DNA from 2 places in the Paenibacillus sp. GYB003 genome. Region 1 is predicted to be linked to the other one. Evidence: predicted binding sites of a transcription regulator. Region 1 holds the regulator's gene; the other holds the start of a gene.
The links. The regulator NrdR, encoded in region 1, represses ribonucleotide reductase genes. The targets are predictions, from matches to a motif close to AACACNATATATNGTGTT.

Region 1 (3,411 bases):
CGGAAGGCCGGGCACGTCAAGCGTAAACAACACGTTGAGCCGCTTGTCGTCGGCTACGGCCCCGTAAAGCTGCATCGTCGTCCCTTCGCTGGAAATCGTCTGATCGATCCGTTGGCCGAACCCTTGCTCCATCGCCGTTCGTATGCCGATTCGGCCCAAAACGTCGGACCATTCGAACGAATATCCGGCTACGACCGGAGTCGCCGCGAGAAGCAAAGAAGCGGCGACGACGATCGGCAATATACGTCGTTTACGCGTTCGAGACGAACGCCGCATACGGTGCGATGCGTCCCCTTTTACTGCAACCTGTCGCTCGATCCGTTCCCACATCGTTTCGAAATCGGGCAGCTTCGGGCGATTGCCCCTTATCAGATCGAACAATTGCTCGTCCGGTTTCCTGCTACGGCTCATAGCATTTTTCTCCTTTCAATTGCACATATGTCGTTGTCCCCAGCTTGCGTTTCAGTATCGTATGAACCCGGTTCAGCCTGGATTTGACGGTCCCTTCCGGAATGCCGACTATTTCCGCAATTTCTTGCAGCGTCAGCCCGTTCACGTAGCGCAAGCTTGCCACGATCCGGATTTTGACGGGAAGAAGCGCAAACAAGCCGATCATTTCGTTCTCTTCCTCGCTTCGCTCGACCGCTTCCTCCGGCGTTTCCTGGCGCGTTCGGTTCAGCCAGTAAGCGGCCGCTTCTTTCAAATTCTTCCTCTTTCGCCGGCTCAGCTCGTTTTTGCACAAATTGGCGGCAATCCGCATCAGCCATGGCTTTATGCCGGTTATACGGCTTCGGTCCGTTCGCAGCGCTTGTACGAATGTTTCCTGACAAATGTCTTCGGCATCCGATCGGTTGCGCATCATATAGTAGCACAAATAGTAAACGTCATTCCGGTACGTTTCGAACAGCTCCCGGTCTTCCATTCCGTCCCTCCTTTCCCGTTTCTATACGTATTAACAAACAACCGGGTCATTTCGTTCGCATTCGGCCCAAACTTTTATTCGGGACTTGCCGGATCGGCTGCTAAAATCCGGCCCGCATACGTCCTCCCCGATCGGGAAGCCTACAAGCATACCGGACAAGGAGGCTTGACGACATGGACGAGGAAGAAATCCGCGCGCTCGAACCGAAATATACGGGCAATACGCGCCATCTGACCGAAGGGGAAGCTTACGCGATCAAAAACGATCCGAACTACGAGGACGATGACGATTCGCTGCTCGAAAGCATCCCCGGCATTTTGCTGGCGGGAACGCGGGGCGGACCGAACGAGCCGAGGTAGCGTCCGGGGGATCGGTGCGAACGCTCAAGTCGCCGTACCGTTCCTTACACCCCGACATCGATGGGCCTGTCTACGACAAAAAAGAGCCCTTCCTGTTCGCGAAAGGCTCTTTTTTGTTTGCCCGCGCCGCGGCGGGCCATTTGCGGGAAAAAGGCTCCCTATAATATTGTCGATCGCGATATCTTCGCCCGGACCGCGCTTTACTTCATCGCAAAGCCGATATACCGGGAGCATTTCCCGTTAATCGCTCCGACGCCAGGCAGGTGAGCCAATTAACGTGAGGTTTTCCGATTCATCTGCATCAGGCTGCCGGGAAGCACGGCGATATGTATGCCGGATTCGGAAACGAAACGGGTATGCCGCGCCGTCCTCAACCGCCGATACGGTTGTCCAAGCGCCCCGCGGCGAGCTATTTGACGGAGGGATCGGTATGCTTGCCGAGCAGCTGGTTCAATTCCTTCATGAACATGTTGATGTCCTTGAACTGCCGATAGACGGAGGCGAACCGGACGTACGCCACCTCGTCGACCGGATACAGCTGCTCCATGACGAGCTCGCCGATCTCCCGGCTCGCGACCTCGGCGTAGGCGTGGCTTCGCATTTCCTTCTCCACTTCCGAAACGATCGCTTCCAGCTGCTCGACCGATACGGGCCGCTTCTCGCACGCCCGAATAAGGCCGCGCAGCATTTTGTCGCGGTTGAACTCTTCGCGGCTGCCGTCTTTTTTGATGACGATCAGCGGCGTTTCCTCGACCATCTCGAACGTGGTAAAGCGGCGCTGGCATTTCTCGCATTCCCGGCGGCGCCGTATCGATTTATTGTCGTTGGCCGGACGGGAATCGAGCACTTTCGTACCGGAATAATCGCAATAAGGGCATTTCATCGGAGTCCCTCCTGAGAGCTTTTGCGATGCAAAAGCTGGCTTCGAAAGCATAAGCTGAGCTTTTGCGAAGCCAGTGCTGGCTTCGAAAGCAAAGGCCGACTTCGAACGCGCAGACAAAGCTTTTGCGCAGCAACTTACCATACACTACCTGTTATGTTCGGCCGTTTTCCGCACATAATACAATTACCATCGACAAGGAGGTGAAACGAAATGGCACAAGGACAACAACGTTCCAGCAACCAGCTTGTAGTTCCTCAAGCTAACGCCGCTCTCGACCAACTGAAATACGAAGTAGCTCAAGAGCTGGGCATTGCGATTCCGCAAGACGGTTACATGGGCAACATGGCTACCCGCGACGCAGGTGCAATCGGGGGTCACATTACCCGCAAACTGGTTCAAATCGCCGAACAACAACTTGCCGGCCGTTAATTTTACCTATGATATAAAAGCGCTGGACAGCTCCTGCCGGAGCCCGTCCGGCGTTTTTCTTTCGGCAACCGTTTGACCGCGTGAACCCGGCGGCCGAACGCCGATTATCTTTTCGCCGGCTGCGCCGCGGCTTCGAGACGTTCCGCGTAGAGCTTGGCGTATTTGTCGTAGTAGTACAGCACGCGCTGTACGTAGTGCCTCGTTTCGCCGAACGGAATTTGCCCGATATTTTTCAGCGTGCCGTCCCATGTCCCGTTGTCGAGCCATTTCCGCGTATTGCCGGGGCCGGCGTTGTAGGCGGCCAGCACGGCGAACCGATTGTTGTCGAACTGGGTGAAGAGCGATTTCAAGTACCAGGCGCCCACTTCGATATTGACGTCCGCGCGGTGCAGCGATTGGGACGTTTCTTCCGCATAGCCCGCCTTCTTCACGATCCATTCGGCCGTATCCGGCATCAGCTGCATGAGCCCGATCGCTCCTTTTTTCGACAGCTTGTCCGGGTTGAAGTTCGTCTCCACGCGTATGATCGAAGCGATCAGCACGGGGTCGACCCCGTACGCTTGCGCGCTCAGCGCGATATCTTGCTCGTACCGGATCGGATACAGCCACTTGCCCAACCATTCCGAATTATAAAATAAAAGGAAGAGAAATAAAACGAACAGCAGCGCAAATACCCGCTTTTTACGTAAAAACGTCATTCCATTCCCTTTCGTTTGCAATATTCGTCCACTTGGCGCCGCGTCTCCTCGAGCTCCCCGCTGTTGTCGATGACGAAATCGGCTAGCTCCCGTTTCGCCTCGATCGGCATTTGCGCCGCC
Region 2 (3,411 bases), on a different contig from region 1:
GCCTGCTGCAGCCGGCGCGTAACCGGCCCCGGCGCGCCGTCGCCGACCCGCGCTCCGTCGATTGCGACGATCGGCATCACTTCCATAATCGTGCTGGTCAAAAACGCTTCGTCCGCCCGCCGCAGCGTCTCCAGTGAAAACGGCCGTTCCTCGGCCGGAATGCCGAGCTCCCTCGCCAGCCGCAGCACGACCGCCCGCGTCACGCCGTGCAAAATGAGGCGGTTCGCCGGATGGGTCAGCAGCACTCCGTCCTTGACGATCATGACGTTCGAGGCGCTGCATTCGGTGACGATGCCGTCCCGGTGCAAAATGACGTCGTCCGCGCCGGCTTCCTCCGCTTCCTGCTTCGCCAGCACGCTGCCGAGCAGGTTCAGCGACTTGATGTCGCAGCGAAGCCAGCGCTCGTCGGGACGGGTAATCGCGGCGATGCCGCCGCGCATCGACTCGACGCGCCGTTTCGCCGGGCTGGCGTAGACGAGCAGCACCGGCTGCGTATCCGCCGGCGGGAAGCTGTGCGCCCGGGGGGCGACGCCGCGCGTAATTTGCAAATAGACGCTGCCGTCCCGCAGCCGTTCCCGCTCGATCAGCTCCAGCACGATCCGCTCGATTTCCTCAAGCGGATAGGGAAGCCGCAGCTTGATTTCCCGCGCGCTTCGAACGAGCCGTTCGTAATGCGCGGCGCCTTCGTACACTTGTCCCGCATAGACGCGGAACACTTCATAAACTCCGTCTCCGAAGCAGTACCCCCGGTCCAAGTAGGATACTTTCGATTCCGATTCGGGGACGAAACGGTCGTCGAACCATATCAAGGCGATTCCCCCCTGATGTACGGAATAGTACAGAAAATGTTAGGCATGCTATGAAATATAGTAACATAGCCGGTATCGATGTCAAAATGCCGATGCCGATGAAAACGGTTTCCGCATCCGTCCGGAGGCTCGTTTTCGCGTCGGCCCGCCTTCGCCGAGGTCGGATAAATAATCGGAATTTGTCGACAATTTCCGGCCCGGGTCGATCTGAAATAAGGAGATTCGCGGAGAAAAACGCAGATTTTGCGAAGCTAGTCCTTCTATTCCGCCCTATTCCGTTCGTCACGCGATAGATGCACAACATATAGTATTGTATAATGGAGACCTCACCCATATATTGTGGAGGAGGCCCGCAAATCGGGGGCGTTTTTACATACTATGTTTCTAGACGCTCTGATCTGTTTGCGCCTGAATATTAGATCCGGGAGGGCTATCATTGGAGACGGTTCAAGTGAAACGACTCGAAGGACTCAGTGAAAAAATATTTCTCGATCGGTATGCGATGAAGGATGCCGATACGGAAAATACCGCCGTCGGCGACGTCGTGCTCGTCCTGACGAAGGACGATCCGAAATTTCCGAGCAAGGAAGTCGGGGAAGTCGTCGAACGCAAAGGCAAACAAGTGACGATACGGCTTCGCAGCGGCGAGCTGTTCGAATCGACCATAGATAAACTGACGCTGACGAAGGAGAAAACGCCGGAGCAGCTGTGGGACCGGCTCGCCACGGCGATGGCGTCCGTCGAAGCGCCGGAGAAGCAGAAGGAATGGAAGGAGAAGTTCCGGTACATTTTGGACGACTGGCGTCTCGTTCCGGGCGGACGGATCGCGGCCGGAGCCGGCGCGAGCGACGAGCTGACGCTGTTCAACTGCTACGTCATTCCTTCGCCGCACGACAGCCGCGGGGGCATAATGGCCACTTTGTCGGAAATGACCGAAATCATGTCGCGCGGCGGCGGCGTCGGCATCAACCTGTCTTCGCTCCGTCCGCGGCGTTCCGTCGTCAAAGGCGTCAACGGCTCTTCGAGCGGCGCCGTTTCGTGGGGCGGCCTGTTCAGCTATACGACCGGACTGATCGAGCAGGGCGGAAGCCGCCGCGGCGCGCTCATGCTCATGATCAACGACTGGCACCCGGATTTGCTCGACTTCATTACCGTCAAATCGACGATGGGTCAAATTACGAACGCCAACCTGTCGGTTTGCGTCAGCAACGCGTTCATGAAAGCGGTCAAGGAAGACGCGGAGTGGGAGCTCGTGTTCCCGGACACGACGGACAGCGAGTATAACGACATTTGGGACGGCAACCTCGAGAAATGGAAATCGCTCGGCAAAGCGGTGAAGCATTACCGGACCGTCAAGGCGCGCGAAGTATGGCATACGATCATCGAATCCGCATGGCGTTCCGCCGAACCGGGCGTCGTGTTCATGGAATATTACAACCAGATGTCCAACAGCTGGTACTTCAACCCGATCATCTGCACGAATCCGTGCGGGGAGCAGGGGCTGCCGGCCTGGGGCGTATGCAACCTGTCCGCGATCAACCTGTCGAAGTTTTACGACGAAGCGAAGCAGGACGTCGCCTGGGACGATCTCGGCAAGACGGTCCGCTACTCCGTCCGGTTCCTCGACAACGTCATCGACAAGACGCCGTACCATTTCGAGGAAAACGAGAAAAACCAAAAGAGCGAGCGCCGCGTCGGCCTCGGCACGATGGGTCTCGCCGAGCTGATGATCAAGCTGAAAATCCGCTACGGCAGCCCGGAATCGCTCGTCTTTCTGGATAAGCTGTACGGGTTCATGGCAAAGGAAGCGTACTTGTCTTCGGCGGAAATCGCCGGGGAGAAAGGCTCGTTCACGCAGTTCGACGCCGACAAGTTTCTGCAGAGCGGCTTCATGAAACATATGACGAAGACGTTCCCGGAAGTCGGCACCGCGATCCGCAAAAAAGGCATGCGCAACGTCACCGTCATTACGCAGGCGCCGACGGGCAGCACCGGCACGATGGTCGGCACGTCGACCGGCATCGAGCCGTACTTCGCCTTCGAATATTTCCGCCAAAGCCGTCTCGGCTACGACAAGCAGTACGTGCCGATCGCGCAGGAGTATAAGGACAAGCATCCGAACGAGGAGCTGCCGGACTACTTCGTCACGGCGATGAGCCTGTCGGCGGAAGACCATATCCGCGTGCAGGCGGCGATCCAAACATGGGTCGACAGCTCGATTTCCAAGACGGCGAACTGCCCGTCCGATTTCACCGTCGAAGAGACGAAGAAGCTGTACGAGCTCGCGTTCGACCTCGGCTGCAAAGGCGTGACGATTTACCGCGACGGCAGCCGCGACGTTCAGGTGCTTTCGACCGAGAAGAAGGAAGACAAGAAGGAAGAGGCGAAAGCGGAGCCTGTACAGGCGGCGGCGGAGAAGCCGGCGGCCGAAGACGCAACCGCGCTGACGAAGCTGTCCGATACGCTGACCGGCGGAATCGATGCGCAAACGAAGCAAGTGTTCGACAAGCAGTACAAAAAACGCCCGCAAACGCTGCGCGGCGCGACATATAAATTCAACACGCCGTTCGGCATGGCGTACATTACGATCAACGACATGGAC

Region 2: the regulator NrdR is predicted to act here: its motif matches at 1,104-1,121, upstream of PV407_RS10000 (adenosylcobalamin-dependent ribonucleoside-diphosphate reductase).

What each region holds. Positions count from the first base shown of each region.
Region 1 is NZ_JARBDC010000032.1:95,153-98,563, forward strand. Features, by position in the region: gene PV407_RS11295 (DUF4179 domain-containing protein) at 1-411, opposite strand, end outside; gene PV407_RS11300 (RNA polymerase sigma factor) at 401-922, opposite strand; gene PV407_RS11305 (hypothetical protein) at 1,096-1,281, shown strand; gene nrdR (transcriptional regulator NrdR) at 1,691-2,164, opposite strand; gene PV407_RS11315 (alpha/beta-type small acid-soluble spore protein) at 2,375-2,593, shown strand; gene PV407_RS11320 (lytic transglycosylase domain-containing protein) at 2,698-3,291, opposite strand; gene coaE (dephospho-CoA kinase) at 3,288-3,411, opposite strand, start outside.
Region 2 is NZ_JARBDC010000026.1:35,026-38,436, reverse strand. Features, by position in the region: gene dat (D-amino-acid transaminase) at 1-809, opposite strand, end outside; gene PV407_RS10000 (adenosylcobalamin-dependent ribonucleoside-diphosphate reductase) at 1,312-3,411, shown strand, end outside.